Glaciimonas sp. PCH181: one gene and its partner. The protein of the gene in region 1 interacts with the protein of each later gene in a pairwise test. Links are inferred from orthologs where the notes say so. Each region holds a gene or a part of one and is shown in the gene's direction. Other genes may lie near its edges.

Region 1 (13,008 bases):
TCAAGGGCAATTTTTTTACATCTAATCTGGATTCGGTGCGGGCAGCGTTTGAGTCGGTGCCTTGGGTGCGCAAAGCTTCGGTGCAACGTGAATGGCCGAATCAGTTGGTGGTCACAATTGAAGAGCATCAACCGCTCGGCACTTGGGATGACGATGGTCGCTTGTTGTCGGCCAAAGGCGATTTGTTTATCGCCAATCTGGACGAGGCGGAAGAGGATGGCGATCTCTTGAAATTTGGTGGTCCTACTGGTAGCGAGAAAGATGTTCTGGCACGTTTTGCAGAATTTCAGAAATGGTTCGCTCCGCTCAAGTTAACGCCGGTTGACGTGGAATTGTCGCCGCGCTATGCCTGGAGCGTAAAGCTGGATAACGGTATGACCGTGGCACTGGGGCGAGAGCAAAGCAAGACGACTTTGCATGAGCGCGTTGATCGACTGGTAGAGATTTACCCGCAGTTGTTGTCGCGTTTGCAGGACCGCATTGAAAGTGTGGATATGCGTTATCCGAATGGTCTGGCGTTAAAGGCGAGTGGCCTTGGCGCGGGATTGGGAAATAAGAAAAAATAAGCGAAACATTATGACTAAAGACGCAAAAAATCTGATCGTTGGCCTCGACATTGGCACCTCTAAAGTGGTGGCGGTGGTGGCCGAGATTCTGCCTGACGGACGCCATGAAGTGATCGGACTTGGTCAACATGAATCCAAGGGATTAAAGAAGGGAGTCGTGGTCAACATCGAGGCCACCGTCGAGTCTATCCAGCGTGCGCTGGAAGAGGCAGAACTGATGGCAGACTGCAAGATTCGCAATGTGTACACCGGCATCGCCGGCAGCCATATTCGCAGCTTCAATTCCAGCGGTATGGTCGCTATCAAGGACAAGGAAGTCACCGCAGCGGATGTCTCGCGGGTGATCGAAACGGCTAAAGCAGTGAACATCCCGACCGATCAGCAATTGCTGCACACGGTGCCGCAAGAGTTTATTGTCGATAGTCAGGAAGACGTGCGTGAACCAATCGGCATGAGCGGTATCCGACTAGAAGTAAAGGTGCATATCGTCACCGGCGCGGTCTCTGCGGTACAGAATATCGTCAAGTGCGTTCGTCGTTGCGGGCTGGAAGTATCGGATTTAATTTTGCAGCCAATGGCCTCGGCCGACGCTGTGCTGACCCCCGATGAAAAAGAACTCGGCGTGGTCTTGGTGGATATCGGCGGCGGCACGACCGACGTCGCGGTTTTCACAGAAGGCGCGATTCGTCACACCGCTGTGATCCCGATTGCTGGCGATCAGATTACCAACGATATCGCGATGGCATTGCGTACGCCAACTGCAGAAGCAGAAGAAATCAAATTGCGCTACGGCGTCGCCAAGCAGATTCTGGCTGATCCTGGTGAAACGTTGGAAGTGCCCGGCCTGGGTGATCGCAGCTCGCGCAATCTGTCGCGGCAGGCATTAGCCGCTGTGATCGAGCCACGTGTCGAAGAGTTGTTCGCTTTGGTGCATCAAGTCGTGCGTGAGTCCGGTTACGAAGAGGTGTTATCGAGCGGTATCGTTCTGACTGGCGGTTCTGCATTGATGCCCGGCATGATCGAATTAGCCGAAGATATTTTCCTGAAGCCAGCACGTTTGGGAACGCCACATTACAGCGGTCAATTGGCCGATGTGGTGCGGAGTCCACGCTACTCAACAGTGCTGGGCTTGCTGCTGGAAGCAAAAAAACAGTATCTGCGCGGTTATATCGTGACGCGTCAGGAGGGTTCTGCAAAGGCTGTCTGGCAGCGCATGAAGGAATGGTTTTTAGGTAATTTTTAAACGTCAATCGTTGACGTAGCAGTCAATGAACCGATGGCATCAATATTGCTGTACGAGTAGTTACTAATAACGGCGATAGAACAAACGCAGCAGATGTAGCAGGACATTATTAAATTGGCTGGTAAATGTTTATGGTTGTTTTTTGTTGTTAATGTAACGCGCAGTTCTCAGTTGCTAGGCCTCACACCGCGTGATGCCTATTGACTGGATGCTGCAACTTTATGAGGAAACATCATGGAAATCGATATGCTTGACAATGCAACGCTGGGTACCGTGATTAAAGTCGTTGGCGTCGGTGGCGCTGGCGGCAATGCGGTTCAGCATATGATCAATAAGGGTGTTTCGGGAGTCGAGTTTATCGCTGCCAACACCGATGCCCAGGCGCTGAAGCAATCCAAAGCGCATAACGTGATTCAGATCGGTGATACCGGTCTGGGCGCAGGGATGAAGCCGGAAGTCGGCCGTCAATTGGCGGAAGAGTCCCGGGCGCGGATTGAAGATGCACTGCGCGGTGCGCACATGGTATTTATCGCAGCCGGTATGGGCGGCGGTACTGGTACTGGCGCTGCGCCGGTGGTCGCACAGATCGCTAAAGAACTAGGCGCGCTGACGGTTGCGGTGGTGTCCAAACCATTTTCTTACGAAGGTCAGAAGTGCATGGACCTCGCTGATGAAGGTCTGGAAGCGCTGTCTCAACACGTTGATTCGTTGATTATTATTCTTAACGAAAAGCTGGAAGAGATTTACGAAGACGACAGCATGGTTGAATGGCTGGAACACGCCGATGATGTGCTCAACAATGCGGTAGCCGGGATTGCAGAAATCATTAACGTACCGGGTCATATCAACGTCGATTTCAATGACGTTAAGACGATCATGGGCGAACAAGGCAAGGCGATGATGGGAACGGCAACAGCGCACGGCGTTGACCGCGCTCGTCTGGCGGCCGAACAAGCTGTCGCGTCGCCGTTGCTGGATGGTATCGATTTGTCCGGTGCGCGTGGCGTGTTGGTGAATGTGACCGCAAGTCGCAGCCTGAAGGGTAAGGAAATCAAGGAAGTCATGGCAACTGTGCGTGCGTTTGCAGCACCGGACGCGTCGATTGCGCAAGGTATCGCCTACGACGAAACCATGGGCGACGACATCCGTGTCACCGTAGTAGCAACCGGCCTTGGTCGTGCTCGCAAATCGGTGCAATTGGTTCAGCCGCAAATGCTGCGTACTGGAACGCACAATGAACCGATGATGCAGCATGGTCATGGTCATTCCAGCGCGCATTCCGGCCATGGTAGTTCGTCATTCGAAGGCATGAAAGCGCCAGCAGTATGGCGTCGTGAGTCGGCTTCGGATACGGTTCGGGCATTGGAAAAGAATGGCATGGAAACGTATGACATTCCGGCTTTCCTGCGTAAGCAAGCGGACTAACAGTAATAACTAGCGGGGATATTTTATGGCGGCTAAGTCGCCACAGAATACTTTCCGCGAACGAGTGTAAACGAGGGATGCCCTGCAAAACAACGTGGAACAGGGCATACTTCGGAACGCCGCGTCGCTCTGGCGCGGCGTTTTCTTTGGGCGGCTGGAAAGTAACATTTCTGCTGTCACAAACCAAGAAGGCGATCATTTTCGGCGAGTAGAAACGTCGGTAAACGAAGCGGCTTTTCATTATTCGACGTAACGATAAAAATGTTAAACGCGTAGTAGCAGTTTTCACCATTTTCATCATGCAAACCATATTAATTAGATAAAAGGACAGTCATCATGACAATCAAAATCGGCGATACCGTGCCAGAAGGCAAATTAGCAGAGTTCATCGAAAATGAAACAGAAGGTTGTTCGCTTGGACCAAATACTTTTAACGTTAGTGATTTAGTCAAAGGCAAGAAAATCGCCTTGTTCGCCGTACCGGGCGCATTCACGCCAACTTGCTCCGCCAAGCATTTGCCAGGCTATATTCAGCTTGCCGCTGAATTCAAAGCTAAAGGCGTAGATGAAATTTGGGCAATTTCGGTCAACGATGCTTTCGTCATGGGTGCATGGGGCCGCGATCAAAAAGCCACAGGTATCGTACGTTTATTGGCTGATGGCAATGCCGATTTCGTCAAGTCTCTGGGTCTGGAAGCAGATTTCGGTAAGTTCGGCATGGGCACACGTTCGCAACGCTTCTCCGCTTTCATCGATAACGGCGTGGTCAAACAATTGAACGTCGAGCAAGGTGGCACTTTTGAAGTATCGAAAGCAGAAGTCTTGTTGGGACAAATCTAAATCGCGTTGCAATCTTTGATTGCATGATCGATTTGATAATAAAACGGTGCCTTGAGCGCAAATGCCGTTCAGTTAAGACTGGACGGCATTTTTATTTTTCTTGTAACGTTCGTGCCAGCTGTTAACCTATGCGTAAATTACCAACCTCTGCACCATCGCATACAACTGCCATAAAACAAGAATGCCGTTCAGCGTTAACTGAGTGGCATTAAGCCTTGAGCGTCGTTTTATTTTGGGTGTTCCCCACTAAATCCGGCAAAGAGTGGGATGAAATACCGATCCGTATTTTTTTCCCCACACGGCAACACATCGTTACAGTCGAACTTTTGGGTAACATCTATAATGACAACATGTTAAAACAACGCACTATCAAAAAACTTGTCAAAACTGTTGGAATCGGATTGCACTCCGGCACCAAGGTTGAATTGACCTTACGCCCGGCTGCAATTGATACCGGGATCGTCTTCCGGCGTATTGATCTGGATCCGGTGATTGATTTTCCCGCCTCGGCGAACAGTGTTGGCGATACACGCATGGCGTCGGTGCTATCCAAAGATGGTGAGCGCGTATCCACGGTGGAACATTTGCTCTCAGCCTGCGCCGGTTTAGGGATCGATAATTTATACGTCGATCTGACTGCAGAAGAAATTCCGATCATGGACGGCTCCGCCTCCTCATTCGTATTTCTGCTACAACAAGCGGGCTTGGAAGAGCAAGGCGCTGCCAAGAAATTTATCCGTGTCAAAAAGACTGTTGAAGTACGCGAAGGTCAGGGCGACAAGGAAAAATGGGCGCGTCTTGAGCCATGTAACGGCTTCAAGTTAAAGTTTTTTATTGAATTCCATCATCCTGCCGTCGACGGCACCGGCCAGACTGCTGAAGTCGATTTCAGTATTGAGTCGTATGTCAAAGAGATCGCCCGTGCGCGTACTTTTGGCTTTATGCAGGACGTTGAGACTTTGCGCGGGATGGGTTTGGCCCGAGGCGGTTCGCTGGAAAATGCGATCGTCATGGATGAGTATCGGATTCTGAATAGCGATGGTTTACGCTATGAGAATGAGTTCGTGCGGCACAAGATATTGGACGCCATCGGTGATTTATATTTGATCGGCCATCCTCTGCTAGCCAGTTACGTAGCGCATAAGTCCGGGCACGCTATGAATAACCAGTTGTTGCGGGCATTGCTTGCGCAGCCGGATGCCTATGAAATTGTCAGCTTTGATGATTTGGCGTTAGCGCCGGATACGTATCAGCGGCAGGCAACTGAGGAATGGGCGTTGAATTAAGCTAATGTCTTGTGGGCCGCTAAGTTTAGGGCGTATATCAATTCACAGCTTCCTTTGCATTCGTTATCAGTTGCGACACTGCGGGATTATCTTAAATAATCGCGGCTTTACCGTCTCTCGCAACGTTGATTTATCTATTAGATTGCTCTTTATAGCGGCCAACCAGCGCTGCAAGAGCAGCCTTCAATGCTTCGTTACGGGGCGATTCCTCCAGCGATACGGCCAGATTGGAGAATGCAGAAGCCGCTTCCGGGGTCAGGCTAAATTGCTTGACTGGGGTGATTTTTTTGAGGTTTTGGCTAACTTGCACTTTGATTCGGATTCCATTAACCTGCCAGTTCTCCGCCAGCAAATAGCTCTGTAGCTTCGGTAATTGCTGTTTCAGCTTGGTCGCCAATGCGGCATTTGGAGCAGACAAGACTAACTGCCCAGCGTCAAAATGCAGGACTTCGCAGGCCGCAAACATGCTTGGCAATCCAATTCCACATTGTTTTTGCAATGCTGCCATGCGGCCCAAAGTTGGCAATAACGCTGCCATTTTGTCGTCACCGCGCAGGAAATCGGAGGCGTCGCGAGAGACCGCCCTGGAAAATTTTGAGCCTGTCTTCGCTTGCCCAAACGAAGAGGAAAATGAGAGTTTGCGCATGATGACGAAACCATATCACGTAACCGCCAAGCCCAGACCGCGACGATGCAAGTAATTTTGCTGCATGCACGCTTTGCCAGAGCCAAATCGATTACGTTGGGCGTGCGCCATTTTGCGTTGATGGGGGCCATTTTTCTGGGCGCAGTCCTATGCGCAACGGCGTTGGTCTATTTAATCACTTTTCGTTATGCAGGTAGCATCCCCTTTTTATCAAAGTATTCGACTGAACCAGCCGGTAATGCACCGGACAGTAATCAATACTTGAAAGAAAATTTAGCCGCAATGGCAGTCAAATTAGGCCAGATGCAGGCCCAACTGTTACGACTGGATGCACTTGGAGAGCGCGTTCAGGGTTTGGCAGGCGTCAAGCCGGAAGAATTTAATTTCAAGGAAATACCCGGAACCGGCGGCATCGAGCCAAGCAACGTCAAAGAACGGACGTCCCACGTTTTGAGTATGGATGAATTTCAACAGGCACTGGCTGGCATGTCACGCGATATAGGCTATCGCGCCGATTATATGAATGTGGTGGAAACCACGTTAATGAACGATAAAATCAAGGGCAAATTGTTGCCAACCAATCAACCGGTTGCGGTCAATTACAACTCATCCAGTTTCGGCTGGCGACTAGATCCTTTTACCGGCCATAGCGCGTTTCATGAAGGGCTGGATTTTCCTGCCGCGACCGGCACGCCTATCGTCGCCGCTGCTGCCGGTGTGGTGATCGCTGCCGAGTATCATCCCGCTTATGGCAACATGCTCGACATTGATCATGGCAATGACATCATTACCCGTTATGCACATACGTCGAAACTATTGGTAACAGTAGGTGACATCGTGCGGCGCGGTCAGCATATTGCAGATATTGGCAGCACGGGGCGTTCAACTGGGCCGCATCTGCATTTTGAGGTCAGAATAAAAAATGTGGCGCAAGATCCGCGTAAATTTCTGGCAGCGGGGACTGATCAGGCGAAAATGGCGGAGTTGATGATTAAATAACACACATTTCTTTTTTATCCGTTATAAAGATGCATCAAACCTTACAAATTGGCGCGTTAGGTATTGTTTCCTGATGCATAACCCCAACCTGTCGAAGGTCGCATGATAAAATCCGTTACTTAATTAGTGGTAGTCCGGTTTTGTGTTACTGCATTTCCAGACCTCTAAGCATTTTGTTCGTTTCGCTTTCCTTGTTACCGACCCATGCTTTATATTTTACGTTTATGGTTGATGTAAAAATAGCGTTGTCCAATGGAAGCGCGAAATACCTCCGATACCTTTTTTAGAATCCAAGCATGTCATTACTGACCCAGATTTTCGGTAGCCGCAACCAGCGACTGCTCAAGCAATACCAAAAAACTGTAAGCCAAATTAATGGTCTCGAGCCGACAATGGAAAAGTTGTCGGACGAGCAGTTACAAGCTAAAACGTCGGAATTCAGGCAGCGCATCGCCAAGGGCGAAAAACTGGATGATTTGTTGCCGGAAGCGTTTGCAGTTTGTCGCGAAGCCGGTAAGCGCGTCCTCAAAATGCGCCACTTCGATGTGCAGTTGATTGGCGGAATGGTCCTGCATTACGGCAAAATTGCTGAAATGGGTACTGGTGAAGGTAAAACGCTGATGGCAACGCTGCCAGCGTATTTGAATGCATTGGCTGGCAAGGGCGTACACGTCGTGACCGTCAATGACTATCTGGCACAGCGCGATGCTGACTGGATGGGTCGCCTATATAGCTGGCTAGGTCTGACTACGGGTGTGAATTTGTCCGCTGTAGAGCACGATGATAAGCAAATTGCGTATGCGGCTGACATTACTTATGGCACCAATAACGAGTTCGGCTTTGATTATTTACGCGATAACATGGTGTTCGAGGCGCGGGACCGCGTGCAACGTGTCCTAAATTTCGCGATTGTCGATGAAGTTGACTCGATCCTGATCGATGAAGCGCGAACGCCACTGATTATTTCCGGTCAAGCCGAAAATCATACCGATCTTTATCTAAAAATCAATGCTGTACCGCCGCTGCTGACCATGCAAGTGGGCGAAGAAACACCGGATGGTAAAGGTAAAGTTGAAGTTCCTGGCGATTACACCAAGGACGAAAAAGCCCATCAGGTATTGTTGACAGAAGCTGGCCACGAAAAAGCTGAACAAATCCTGACAAGTATGGGATTGCTGGCAGAAGGCGCATCATTGTATGACGCTGCCAATATTAGCCTGATTCATCACTTGTACGCTGCGTTGCGCGCGCATTCGCTGTATCACAAGGATCAGCATTACGTGGTTCAAAACAGTGAAGTCGTCATCGTTGATGAATTCACAGGCCGGATGATGCAAGGGCGTCGTTGGTCGGATGGCTTGCATCAGGCGGTGGAAGCGAAAGAAGGCGTGAAGGTTCAGAACGAGAATCAAACGCTGGCATCCATCACTTTCCAGAACTATTTCCGTATGTACGGCAAGCTGGCCGGGATGACGGGTACGGCTGATACTGAAGCCTACGAATTCCAAGAAATTTACGGTCTGGAAACCGTCGTGATTCCGCAAAATCGACCGAATCAGCGTAAAGACCGTCAGGATCAGGTCTATAAAACGTCGATGGAAAAGTACAACGCAATGTTGCACGATATCCAGGATTGCTACGAGCGCGGACAACCGGTCCTGGTTGGTACAACTTCTATCGAAAACTCAGAATTATTGTCTGGCATTTTGGCCAACGCCAAGTTGCCGCATAACGTGTTGAACGCCAAGCAACATGCCCGCGAGGCAGAAATTATTGCCCAAGCGGGTAGCCCGAAGGCGATCACCATCGCTACCAACATGGCAGGTCGCGGTACGGATATTGTGCTGGGCGGCAATGTAGAAAAACAAGTTCAGTTTATCGATGCGGATGACAGCCTGACTGATAGCCAGAAGGAAGCGCAATCGGCCAAGTTAGTCAATGAATGGCAATCACTGCATGACCATGTGACGAATGCGGGTGGTTTGCACATTATTGGTACAGAGCGCCATGAGTCGCGTCGCGTCGATAATCAGTTGCGCGGTCGTGCAGCGCGTCAGGGCGATCCAGGATCGTCGCGTTTTTATCTGTCATTGGATGACGCTTTACTGCGTATTTTTGCCGGTGACCGTGTACGCGCCATTATGGATCGTCTGAAAATGCCGGAAGGCGAGCCTATCGAGGCTGGTATTGTTTCTCGTTCGATTGAGTCCGCGCAGCGTAAAGTTGAAGCGCGTAACTTCGATATTCGTAAGCAATTGCTGGAGTACGATGATGTCGCCAACGATCAACGTAAAGTAATTTATCAACAGCGTAATGAATTGCTGGAATCGACCGATGTGTCGGAGATGATCGGTTCATTGCGTCACGGCGTGTTGAACGATACTTTCCGTACTTACGTGCCTGCAGAATCGCTCGAAGAGCAGTGGGATATCCCATCGCTGGAGACCGCATTAGTCAACGAATTGCATCTTGAAGTCCCGTTAGCAAAGACATTAGAAGCTGAGCCTAATCTAACCGATGATGAGTTGCTGGATCGCGTTTTGACCACTGCTGACGCTGATTACGCCGCTAAATCGGAAGTCGTTGGCAAAGAATCGTTTGCCGGTTTTGAGCGCAGCGTCATGCTGCAAAGCGTTGATAGCCATTGGCGTGAGCATCTGGCAGCGCTGGATCATCTGCGTCAGGGTATCCATTTACGCGGTTACGCACAAAAGAATCCAAAGCAGGAATACAAGCGCGAGGCCTTTGAGTTGTTCGGTCAAATGCTTGATCTGATCAAGAATGAAGTTGTGCGCGTAGTGATGACGGTGCGTATCGAAAACCGCGAAGAGATTGAGGCAGTGGAAGAAGAGCTGTCGCAATCGCATCTGGAAAACGTGCATTATCAACATGCCGAATTCAATCCTAATGCTGCCGCAGAAGAGTTGTTAGCGCCGACCGCGCATCCGGATGAGGTGAGATTTCAATCGCCTTTCGATGCAGTGCCTAAAGTCGGACGTAACGATCCATGCCCATGCGGCAGCGGCAAAAAGTACAAACAGTGTCATGGGCAGTTGGCGTAAAAATTTGTTGGTGAACAGCTACTAAGTCACTGATCAAGTTGCTAAGAAATGAAAGCGGAGCCGGGAAACCAGCTCCGCTTTTTTTTGTGGTGAGCCGCGATCATTGGCACCGAATTCCCCGATACGTGCTTATCCGTTTTAAAATAGCGACCGCAATTGGATAAAAATAGGATCCCTAAATGATCAGTCATTGATCCCTCAATGATCTTTACCCGATTCCCCGGCGATCGTTGCCTTTACCCATTTTCATGCGTCATTTTTTCCTATTTTCCGAGAGATATTCATGGCCGTTAATTCCCCCATTCCCGTTGCCTCTGATCTGAAGGCTGTTACCGGTATCGAACTTGGCCACACGGAGGCTGGTGTGCGCAAAGCCAATCGCAAGGACTTGCTCGTCATGAAACTGGCACCCACGGCAACGGTTGCCGGGGTGTTCACGTTAAATCGTTTTTGCGCTGCACCGGTGCAGGTCTGCAAGGCGCATCTGGAGGCGGCACGGGTTTCTGGCGCGCCGATTCGAGCGCTGGTGGTAAATACCGGCAATGCAAATGCAGGAACGGGTGAAGCCGGTTTGGCTGCGGCAAACGCCACCTGCGTCGCCTTGGCCGAGTTGCTCGGTTGCGCTGCGGAACAGATTTTGCCGTTTTCAACTGGTGTGATTTTGGAGCCATTGCCGGTTGAGCGGATTCAGGCTGGCTTACCCGGCGCGTTAAAAAATCTGCAAGCCGATAACTGGTTTAATGCAGCAGAAACGATCATGACTACCGACACTCAGCCGAAAGCGGCGTCGCGGACGGTCACGATCGCCGGTAAGCCGGTAATCATGACTGGGATCAGCAAGGGCGCTGGCATGATTCGACCAAATATGGCGACCATGCTCGGGTTTCTGGCAATTGATGCCAAAGTTGCGCAGCCGGTGCTGGATCACTTGGTCAAGCAAACTGCCGATCAATCCTTCAATTGCATCACGATTGATGGCGATACATCGACTAATGACTCGTTCATGCTGATTGCCACTGGCGTCGGTCCACTCGAAGTCGATAGTATTGATTCTCCCGAATATACGGCGCTGGCAGCAGCCGTGACTGAATTGTCGCAGCACCTGGCGCAAGCCATTATCCGTGACGGTGAAGGCGCAACCAAATTCATTACCGTCACCGTTGAAGACGGGCTGAATGTTGAGGAATGCCGCAAAATAGCGTATTCGATTGGTCATTCTCCACTGGTTAAAACGGCATTTTTTGCATCTGATCCTAACCTCGGGCGAATTTTGGCGGCGATTGGGTATGCGGGTGTGGATGATCTGGATGTAAGCAAACTCAACCTGTATCTGGACGATGTCTGGGTTGCCAAAAATGGTGGACGCAATGTCGACTATCAAGAGGCCGATGGACAACGTGTCATGAAGCAAAGTGAAATCACGGTACGCGTCAAACTGGGACGCGGCGATGCTGCTGCCACGATCTGGACCTGCGATCTGTCGCACGACTATGTAACGATTAATGCCGATTACCGTTCTTGATTGATGCATAATGTTCAAGCGGCAATATGCGCTATTTCGTAATGTTGCCTTGCGGGTATCATTCTTTGCTGTTTGAATAATCAGATTGATTGGCTTTACATGAAACAACTAGACCATTTTTTAATCCGTGCTGAAGCTGTTCTGGCACGACTTGAGGCGACTTTGCCTAACCCGAATTCAGCGCCAGACTGGCGGGCAGGGATCGCGTTCCGCTGGCGCCAACGCAATGGCAATCAAGGCGGCGGCTATTTGCAAGTAGTGCGTCATATGTCCGATATCGGTTTGTCCGACCTGCATAATATCGGCCCGCAAAAGTCACAGATTGATCAAAATACGCGTCAATTCGTCGATGGTAAACCTGCCAACAATGTATTGCTGACGGGCGCACGTGGCACCGGAAAATCGTCGTTGATCAAGGCTTGTCTGAATCAATATGCGCCGCAAGGTTTGCGTTTGATTGAAGTCGATAAAGACCATTTGGCAGATTTGCCGGATATCGTCGATCTGGTTGCAGGTCGTGCAGAGCGCTTTATTATTTTCTGTGACGATTTGTCGTTTGAAGAAGGCGAGAGCGGTTATAAGGCCCTTAAGGTGGCGCTGGATGGCAGTATCGCCGCGCAATCCGATAATGTGCTGATTTACGCGACGTCGAATCGGCGTCATTTGTTGCCAGAAAAAATGTCCGATAACATGTCATACAAAACCACGGAAGATGGTGATTTGCATCCCGGCGAAACCGTCGAAGAAAAAATTTCACTCTCCGAACGCTTTGGTTTATGGGTGACATTTTATCCATTCAAGCAAGACGATTATCTGGATATCGTCGCGCATTGGCTTGGGCATTTCGGTTGTAATGCGGCGCAAATTGCCGAGGCGCAGGGTGATTCGCTGCGTTGGGCTTTGCAGCGTGGTTCCCGTTCAGGCCGGGTAGCTTGGCAATTTGCCAAGGATCATGCTGGTCGGATGACGCCATAAACATGACGGCAGCCAATACCGCATCCAGCGCAGCCCCTATCAACGTCGCCGTCGGCATTCTGTTACGGCCTAATGGCGATGTCTTGTTGGGGCAACGACCTGCTGGCAAACCTTATGCCGGCTATTGGGAGTTCCCGGGCGGAAAAGTAGAAAGCGGCGAAGCGATTTTTGCTGCGTTACAGCGTGAGTTTATGGAAGAGCTAGGAATCGACATTATCTCGGCCGAGCCGTGGTGTGGCGTGCAGTATCAATATCCTCACGCTAACGTGCGTTTGCACTTTTACATCAGCAGAGAATGGCGCGGAGAACCGCAAAGTCTGGAAGGGCAGGCGTTTGCGTGGCAGGGAAGCGTCGCGGTGGAACCATTGCTGGAAGCGACGATTCCGCTGATTGCCTGGTTGGATCAGTTGCGGGTTATTAACCAGGCGGAAGGTTGCCCAGCCG
Region 2 (8,206 bases), on another replicon or contig:
GGCGAAAATGCGCAAGGTAATGTCACTGTGATGGTACTGCGCATCATGGCACCGCTAAGCCGCGAGGATGAGGCTAAATTGAAGGCCTTTGCAGACGAGTACGAGATCCAGTGGTGGTTGCAAACCGGCGCGCCAGAAACCGCTAAACCGTTTTATCCAGCGCAAAGTGAGTTGTATTACAGCCTGCCCGAATTTAATGTCCGCATGCCATTTAAGCCAACTGATTTCACGCAAGTGAATCATCAGATCAACCGCGTATTAGTCGCTAAAGCCTTGCGTTTGTTGGGTGCGTTGCCGGATGAGCGTATTGCTGATTTGTTTTGCGGCTTGGGTAATTTTACGTTGCCACTCGCGACGCAGGTGCGGGAGGTGGTGGGTATCGATGGCAGCGAAGCCTTGATCGCACGTTCGCGGGAAAATGCATCGGTTAATCATCTTGCAAATAAAACGACTTTTTACTGCCGGAATTTATTTGATGCCACTACCGAAGATTTTATTGCGCTAGGACAATTTGATCGGATACTCATTGATCCTCCGCGTGACGGGGCGGCCGCAGTGTGCAGTGCATTGGTGGGGTTGGCAGAGTTTAATCGTAGCCTGATGCCTAAGCGGATTGTGTATGTGTCGTGCAGTCCGTCGACATTAGCGCGGGATGCTGGACTACTTATTCAGGGTGGCTATCGGTTGTCGCAAGCTGGGGTGGTAAATATGTTCCCGCATACGGCGCATGTAGAATCAATTGCGGTGTTTGATCTGATTGAAGCAGCAGCCTAGTGCGACTATCCGAATGCGCTTTGTGTTTTAGTCAATAAAAAGCCGACCATGTAGGTCGGCTTTTTTATCAGTGCTGCGAAGATCTGGTGACGATATCTTTAATTAATTGCGATTGCCGCCAAAAATGCCTAGCAATGACAGTAAATTAACAAAAATATTATAGACATCTAAGTAAATATTTAATGTTGCCCGAATGTAATTTGTTTCGCCGCCGTTGATGATTTGTTGTACATCATACAAAATATAGGCAGAGAAAATACCGATAGCGATCACGGATACGGCCAGATATAGCGCAGGCAACTGTAAGAAAATATTTGCAACGCTGGCGACTATAATTACGAGCAGACCAGCGAAAAGCCATTTGCCCATTCCAGAAAAATCACGCTTGGAGACGGTTGCAATCGTAGCCATGACGCCGAATACAATCCCCGTACCACCGAACGCCGTCATAATCAGGGTTCCGCCGTTTGAAAATTTGAGCGTATGTTCAATAAGTCTGGTGAGCATTAGCCCCATAAAGAAGGTAAATCCTAACAATACAACAACACCCCAGCCGGTTTCTTTTGTCTTTTCAATAGCATAGAAGAAGCCAAAAGCGATTGCCATAAACGCAATGAACCCGATCATCGGGCTGCCGCTAAAGATATTGAAATTTAGCTGCACGCCTAGCCAAGCACCGCCAATTGTCGGAATCATCGACAGCGCTAGCAGCCAGTATGTATTGCGAAGCACGCGATTACGGACGCCGCTGAGACTTGCTGTGGTTCCCGTTGATGCGTAGCGATTTTGAAAATTTGAATTCATTATTTCCCCCATGTAATTGCACAAACGTAAGCTCAGATGAAGCATAGCACGTTGTGATAGAGCTATCGCAGGTTCGATTAGCAGGTGCTACGGTGATTCTGACCACATTCGGCGCCTTAGGTTCTGCGCCATCATGGGCGAGGTGCGATATGGTCATTCTTCGGGTGTTTCGTGATAAAATCTAAGGTTGATTGAATTATAAATAAATCAGTCTTAGCCGAGCATTCATCCTGAATTTAGTAGTTTTGTACTAGTTAACCCTTATTTTATTGGAGTTTTTTTGATGGCAATTGAACGCACCCTGTCGATTATCAAACCAGACGCAGTCGCTAAAAACGTTATCGGCCAAATTTACAGCCGTTTTGAAAATGCAGGCCTGAAGATTATCGCGTCGCGCATGTTGCATTTGTCCCGTGCTGAAGCAGAAGGTTTTTACGCTGTTCATGCAGCCCGTCCTTTCTTCAAGGATCTGGTTGATTTCATGATCTCTGGTCCAGTTGTCGTACAAGCATTGGAAGGCGAAAACGCCATTCTGACTCATCGTGATTTGATGGGCGCTACTGATCCAAAGAAAGCCGACAAAGGCACAATCCGTGCTGATTTCGCAGATTCAATCGACGCTAATGCAGTACACGGTTCCGATGCTGCAGAAACCGCAGCCGTTGAAATCGCTTATTTCTTCCCTGCACTAAACGTCTATTCACGTTAATTCGCAAGCCAGGAAGTAGTAAAGTATCAAATTAGAAGTATCAATAAATCTGTAAGTAGTAGTCTGTTGGTGTGATCGGCGTTTCACAATCTCTTTGTTTGTTCCGATCTGCCAACTATTAGATGGAATCTGTCATGACAGCTCTCACCAACCTGCTGGACCTGGACCCCGCGCAACTTGTCGCTTATTGCGATGCGTTGGGTGAGAAGCCGTTTCGCGCTAAGCAATTACTTCGCTGGATACACCAATTCGGCGCAAGCGATTTTGACAGCATGACTGATCTGGCCAAGTCGTTGCGAGACAAACTGGCTACGCGTGCGATGATCGCCGCTCCAGCTGTCATTAGTGATCACACTTCCACTGATGGCACCCGCAAATGGTTACTTGATGTAGGTCAGGGTAACGCCGTAGAGGCCGTATTTATTCCCGAGGAAAATCGTGGCACGCTGTGCATCTCGACACAGGCCGGCTGTGCGGTAAATTGCCGCTTCTGTTCGACGGGTAAGCAAGGTTTTAGTCGCAATCTGACGGTAGGTGAAATCATCGGCCAATTGTGGATGGCTGAATTTGAATTACGGAAATCAAAAAATATTGAGCCGGGTCCAAAGGGTGAGCGCCAAATTACCAACGTGGTAATGATGGGTATGGGTGAACCGCTGTTGAATTACGAACCTACTGTAACCGCTCTGAAATTGATGTTGGACGATAATGCTTATGGTCTGTCCCGGCGTCGCGTGACGTTGTCGACCAGCGGTGTGGTGCCAATGATAGATAAACTTTCGCAAGATTGCGCCGTCGCGCTGGCAGTGTCTTTGCACGCCTCCAATGATGCCTTGCGTGATGGCCTGGTGCCATTAAATAAGAAATATCCACTTAGCGAACTGATGGCATCTTGCCGCCGCTATCTGGAGTTCGCGCCACGCGATTTTGTAACATTCGAATATTGTATGCTTGATGGCGTCAATGATAGCGATGCCAACGCGCGCGAATTGATTGCTTTAGTCCAGGGCCGCAGTGGCAGCGAAGCGGTCTCTTGCAAATTCAACTTGATTCCCTTCAATCCCTTCCCTGAGTCTGGTCTTAAGCGCTCCAATAATCCGCGAATCAAAGCATTTGCGCAAATTCTGATGGACGCTAATATCGTTACGACGATACGCAAGACTCGCGGCGATGATATCGATGCCGCTTGCGGACAGCTAGCTGGCGAAGTGCAGGATCGTACAAAGGTCCAGGAGCGCATGCAAAAAATGGCAGAGTATCAGCAAAAATTTGGCAAAAATTTTGGTCGTCTGGTCGAGGTATCAGAGTGACCCGAGGGTACGTGAGTATTTTACTGATGGTTCTAGCGTCGCTAACTTTGTTAGCAGGGTGCGCAAACCAGTCCGGTGGAAATCTTGCTAGTGGCAGCGAATCAGAAGCCCGCCGTGAACTTCCTACCGATTCTGACCTTACGGATGCCCAACGCCGTGCGCGTATTCGCCTGCAATTAGCTGTCGGCTATTACGGGCAGGGGCAATTAGAAGTTGCGTTAGATGAAGTAAAGCAGGCGCTAGCTTCGGATGCCGGGTTTGCCGATGCTTACAGCATGCGTGGACTGATTTATATGGATATGGGTGAATCCAGATTGGCCGATGATAATTTGCAACGAGCCCTTAAATTAGCACCTAATAATCCTGATATCGCCAATAACTATGGTTGGTTTCTATGTCAAAACGGGCGTGAAAAAGAGTCCATTGCCTATTTTCAGAGTGCATTGAAAAGTCGCTCCTACTTATCTCCGGCCAAGGCACTTACGAATGCTGGAGTCTGTAGTCTGAAAATGAAAGATAGCCCCGGCGCTGAGCGGTATTTTTTACAGGCATTCCAGTTTGAGTCGGGCAATCCGCTAACTAACGTGAATCTGGCGTTGTTATCCGCTGATCGCCAGGATGTTGAGCGTGCTCGGTTTTATATGGGTCTGGTGACCAAAGTAGACGTGCTGAATGCCGATGTTTTATGGAGTGCAATTAAGGTGGAGCGCAAGTTGGGTGATCGCGTGGCAGAAATAAATTTAGTGACGCAGTTGCGTCGACGTTATCCGGGATCAGCAGAATATGCCTCCTATCAGCGCGGAGTCTTTAATGAGTGAGCCGCAAGAATTTATTGCTAAACCCCTTGCTGAAGAAGCGCTTAGTCATAGCGAGCACGCGGCTGAGCATGTCCATTCTGTTGGTGAGCAATTGGCGCACAGGCGTCAGCAGCATGGTTGGTCGATAGATGATGTTGCCAATCAGTTAAAGCTTGCTCCACGTCAGATTCATGCAATTGAAACTGATAATTATGCTGCGCTTCCGACAATTGTCATGACGCGAGGTTATATTCGGTCGTATGCCAAGATGTTGGGGCTTGATCCAGCTACGATTTTGCCAAGCGCAGTACCGGTTTCTGCCGCCCGGATACATGCGTCTGAGGCGCAGTCCCGAGCAACTATCTTTGCCGAGTCCAGATTGTTGCTGTCAGGGCGCAATCGGGTACCCTATAAATGGATATTCGGCGGCATTTTGTTCGTTGTGGTGGTCGTCATTGTGGCGCAATTGGGTGGATTTTCTGCGCTACGTCAGCCCTCGGCAGAAATAGGTTCTCCGCATGCAGCATCAGTAGCTGAAGGTGAAACCCTGAGTGCTTCCTCTGTACCCGCCGTCAGTGCTGCAAATAGTGATGCTAGTAGTACCGCCTTTGCCGCTCATGCCGCGGAAACCGTCAATGCCAAGCCTCAACCGGCCGTTGTTGACGCGGTAGTTCCGGCTGCTGGTGCAAATAAACTAAGTTTGACTTTTAAGCAAGATTCGTGGGTGGAGATAAAGCGTGCAGATAAAAGCACGCTTTTTTCACGCGTGGGTAAAGCAGGTAGTACGGAAACATTTGATATTGATCAGCCGGTTTCTGTTGTCATTGGTAATCTGTCCGGTGTTGAAGCAACCTTGCGAGGTGCTCCACTTGATCTGAAGGCTGGTACCAAAAACAATATCGCCCGACTGAATCTGAAATAAGTTAGAAAGCCAAGACGCCATGTCGCACCAGAACTCCCCGATAGCTTCAGGTCCAAGTATGCGCCGTACTAGTCGCGCTGCCATGATCAGTTATGGCTCGCGTCAAATATTGGTCGGTGGAGGTGCGCCTGTCGTGGTGCAGTCGATGACCAATACTGACACTGCGGATGCGATTGGGACTGCAATTCAAATCAAAGATTTGGCGCGTGCCGGTTCCGAACTTGTGCGAATCACAGTAGATAGGCCGGAAGCAGCGGCCGCTGTTCCTGCGATTCGCGAGCAGCTTGATAAGATGGGAATCGACGTGCCTTTAGTCGGCGATTTTCATTACAACGGCCACACGTTGCTGACCGACTATCCAGAATGTGCGCAAGCGTTGTCTAAATATCGGATTAATCCGGGTAATGTCGGCAAGGGTGCCAAGCGCGACACGCAGTTTGCGCAAATGATCGAGATCGCATGCAAGTACAATAAGCCAGTCCGTATTGGCGTCAATTGGGGTAGTCTCGATCAGGCGCTATTGGCGCGCATTATGGACGAGAATGCGCAGCGCAGTGATCCTTGGGTGGCGCAGGCTGTTATGTACGAAGCTTTGGTGACATCGGCGATCGAAAACGCTGTGCGTGCCGAAGAGTTAGGTCTTGCCCCTAACAACATCATTTTGTCTTGCAAGGTCTCCGGTGTGCAGGATTTGATCGCGGTGTATCGCGAGTTAGCGCGACGCTGCGACTATCCATTGCACCTGGGATTGACTGAAGCAGGTATGGGGAGCAAAGGAATTGTTGCTTCGACCGCTGCATTATCAGTGCTGCTGCAAGAAGGCATCGGCGATACCATTCGGATTTCGTTGACACCGGAGCCGGGGGGCGATCGCTGTAAAGAAGTCGTAGTAGCGCAAGAGATATTGCAAACGATGGGTTTGCGTAAATTCGCACCGATGGTGATTGCCTGCCCTGGCTGTGGCAGAACCACTTCAACAGTGTTTCAGGATTTGGCGGATAAAATCCAGACCTATCTGCGTGACCAGATGCCAGTGTGGAAGAAAGATTATCCGGGCGTCGAAGGTATGAATGTGGCTGTTATGGGATGTATCGTAAATGGTCCCGGTGAGTCAAAGCATGCGAATATAGGCATCAGTTTGCCGGGGACCGGTGAATCGCCTGCTGCGCCAGTGTTTATCGATGGTGAGAAAAAGATGACCTTGCGCGGTGAGCGTATTGCTGAAGAGTTTCAGGGTATTGTGCTGGATTACGTAAAAAAACGTTATACCAAACAAACTGTTTGAGTATAAGGAATCGGGTGGTTAAGGTGATGCGCTGAACTATATAGCGATAGCCCACCTCCAAATAATGAATATTCAAGTGAGCATCAAGAAGCATGTCTGAAAATAAAAAAGTCGAAAAAATTGTAGGCGTCAAAGGGATGAACGACATCCTGCCAGCTGACGCAGCACTGTGGGAATTATTCGAAAATACCGTCGAATCAGTACTGAAGAGCTACGGTTTTCAGCAGATTCGTACGCCTATTGTCGAACCGACGGCATTGTTTTCGCGCGGCCTCGGTGCGGTGACCGATATAGTTGAAAAAGAAATGTATTCGTTCACCGATTCAATGAACGGCGACAATCTGACTTTGCGTCCCGAAAGTACCGCCAGCGTAGTGCGTGCCACGATTGAACATAATTTGACTTACGACGGTCCTAAGCGGTTGTGGTATAGCGGCCCAATGTTTCGTCATGAGCGCCCACAGCGCGGACGTTATCGTCAGTTTCATCAAGTCGGTGCCGAGGCAATTGGTTTCACCGGCCCAGATATTGACGCTGAGTTGATTATGCTTTGCCAGCGGTTGTGGGATGACCTAGGCCTGGAAAATATCAAACTGGAATTAAACTCGATCGGTGATGCTGCAGAACGCAATCGTCATCGTGCTGATTTGATCACTTATTTTGAGCAGCATAAAGAATTGTTGGATGCTGATGCGCAACGTCGTTTGCATTCCAATCCGTTGCGTATCCTGGATACTAAAAATCCAGCTATGCAAGAAATGGTCAATGGGGCACCACAATTACTAGACTATCTTGGTGAAGAGTCCCGCGCCCACTTTGATGGCGTGCAAAAAATCCTTAACTACAACAATATTCCGTTCACCATTAATCCGCGTTTGGTGCGCGGTATGGACTATTACAATCGGACCGTATTCGAATGGGTTACCGATCAGTTGGGTTCCCAAGGTACGGTTTGTGGCGGCGGACGCTACGACCCACTGGTCGAAATGTTTGGCGGTAAGCCAACCCCCGCATGTGGTTTTGCCATGGGCGTGGAGCGTTTGCTTGAATTAATGCGCGCTAGCGGCGAGCCGGTTACGCGTAATGAATGCGACGTTTATCTGGTCCATCAAGGGGAAGCTGCACAACTCCAATCCTTTGTACTGGCTGAGCGTTTGCGTAGTGCGGGACTTGATGTTGTGCTACATTGCGCATCGGCAAACTCTGGTGGCAGCTTTAAGTCTCAGATGAAACGGGCCGATGCAAGTGGTGCAGCATACGCAGTCATTATTGGCGAAGATGAAGTTGCGAATAATACCGCCGCAGTCAAAGTACTTCGTGCTGAAGCCGGCACTAAAGAAGATGGCATTAATCAGGCTCTAGTGCCTTTTGATGACGTCACTGATTATTTGGTAGATCAGATTGTCGGTAACGATGATCATGGGCACGATCATGATCACCAAAACGTTCATTATCACCATTAAAATAAATTACCATGGCATACAATCTCGAAGAGCAAGAGCAGCTAGCAACCATTAATGACTGGTGGAAGAAATACGGAAACCTCGTCACTTGGGTGTTGATCATTGTGCTCGCCGGTTATGCCGGTTGGGGCGGTTGGAAATA

What was found.
Region 2: the proteins of ftsZ (region 1) and rlmN interact in binary tests that used the Escherichia coli proteins (3 or more experiments, as listed by UniProt). The link is inferred for Glaciimonas sp. PCH181 from one-to-one orthologs.

What each region holds. Positions count from the first base shown.
Region 1 is NZ_PYFP01000006.1:194,832-207,839, reverse strand. What follows is about bases 1,164-4,138. They hold ftsZ (cell division protein FtsZ), read left to right. Parts: upstream 1,164-2,043; coding sequence 2,044-3,234; downstream 3,235-4,138. Other genes in these bases: C7W93_RS24030 (peroxiredoxin), read left to right, coding at 3,571-4,074; ftsA (cell division protein FtsA), read left to right, coding at 1,164-1,809. Outside these bases: C7W93_RS24045 (cell division protein FtsQ/DivIB), read left to right, coding at 1-566; more of ftsA, read left to right, coding at 577-1,163; lpxC (UDP-3-O-acyl-N-acetylglucosamine deacetylase), read left to right, coding at 4,425-5,360; C7W93_RS24020 (hypothetical protein), read right to left, coding at 5,491-6,006; C7W93_RS24015 (M23 family metallopeptidase), read left to right, coding at 6,052-7,005; preprotein translocase subunit SecA, read left to right, coding at 7,302-10,067; bifunctional glutamate N-acetyltransferase/amino-acid acetyltransferase ArgJ, read left to right, coding at 10,351-11,589; C7W93_RS24000 (ATP-binding protein), read left to right, coding at 11,689-12,564; C7W93_RS23995 (NUDIX domain-containing protein), read left to right, coding at 12,567-13,008. UniProt on the Escherichia coli protein: Essential cell division protein that forms a contractile ring structure (Z ring) at the future cell division site. The regulation of the ring assembly controls the timing and the location of cell division.
Region 2 is NZ_PYFP01000001.1:1,741,782-1,749,987, reverse strand. What follows is about bases 1,661-4,509. They hold rlmN (23S rRNA (adenine(2503)-C(2))-methyltransferase RlmN), read left to right. Parts: upstream 1,661-2,421; coding sequence 2,422-3,597; downstream 3,598-4,509. Other genes in these bases: C7W93_RS08110 (helix-turn-helix domain-containing protein), read left to right, coding at 4,408-4,509; pilW (type IV pilus biogenesis/stability protein PilW), read left to right, coding at 3,624-4,415; ndk (nucleoside-diphosphate kinase), read left to right, coding at 1,862-2,287. Also shown: 23S rRNA (uracil(1939)-C(5))-methyltransferase RlmD, read left to right, coding at 1-774; C7W93_RS08130 (Bax inhibitor-1/YccA family protein), read right to left, coding at 877-1,578; more of C7W93_RS08110, read left to right, coding at 4,510-5,316; ispG (flavodoxin-dependent (E)-4-hydroxy-3-methylbut-2-enyl-diphosphate synthase), read left to right, coding at 5,336-6,601; hisS (histidine--tRNA ligase), read left to right, coding at 6,694-8,064; C7W93_RS08095 (tetratricopeptide repeat protein), read left to right, coding at 8,076-8,206.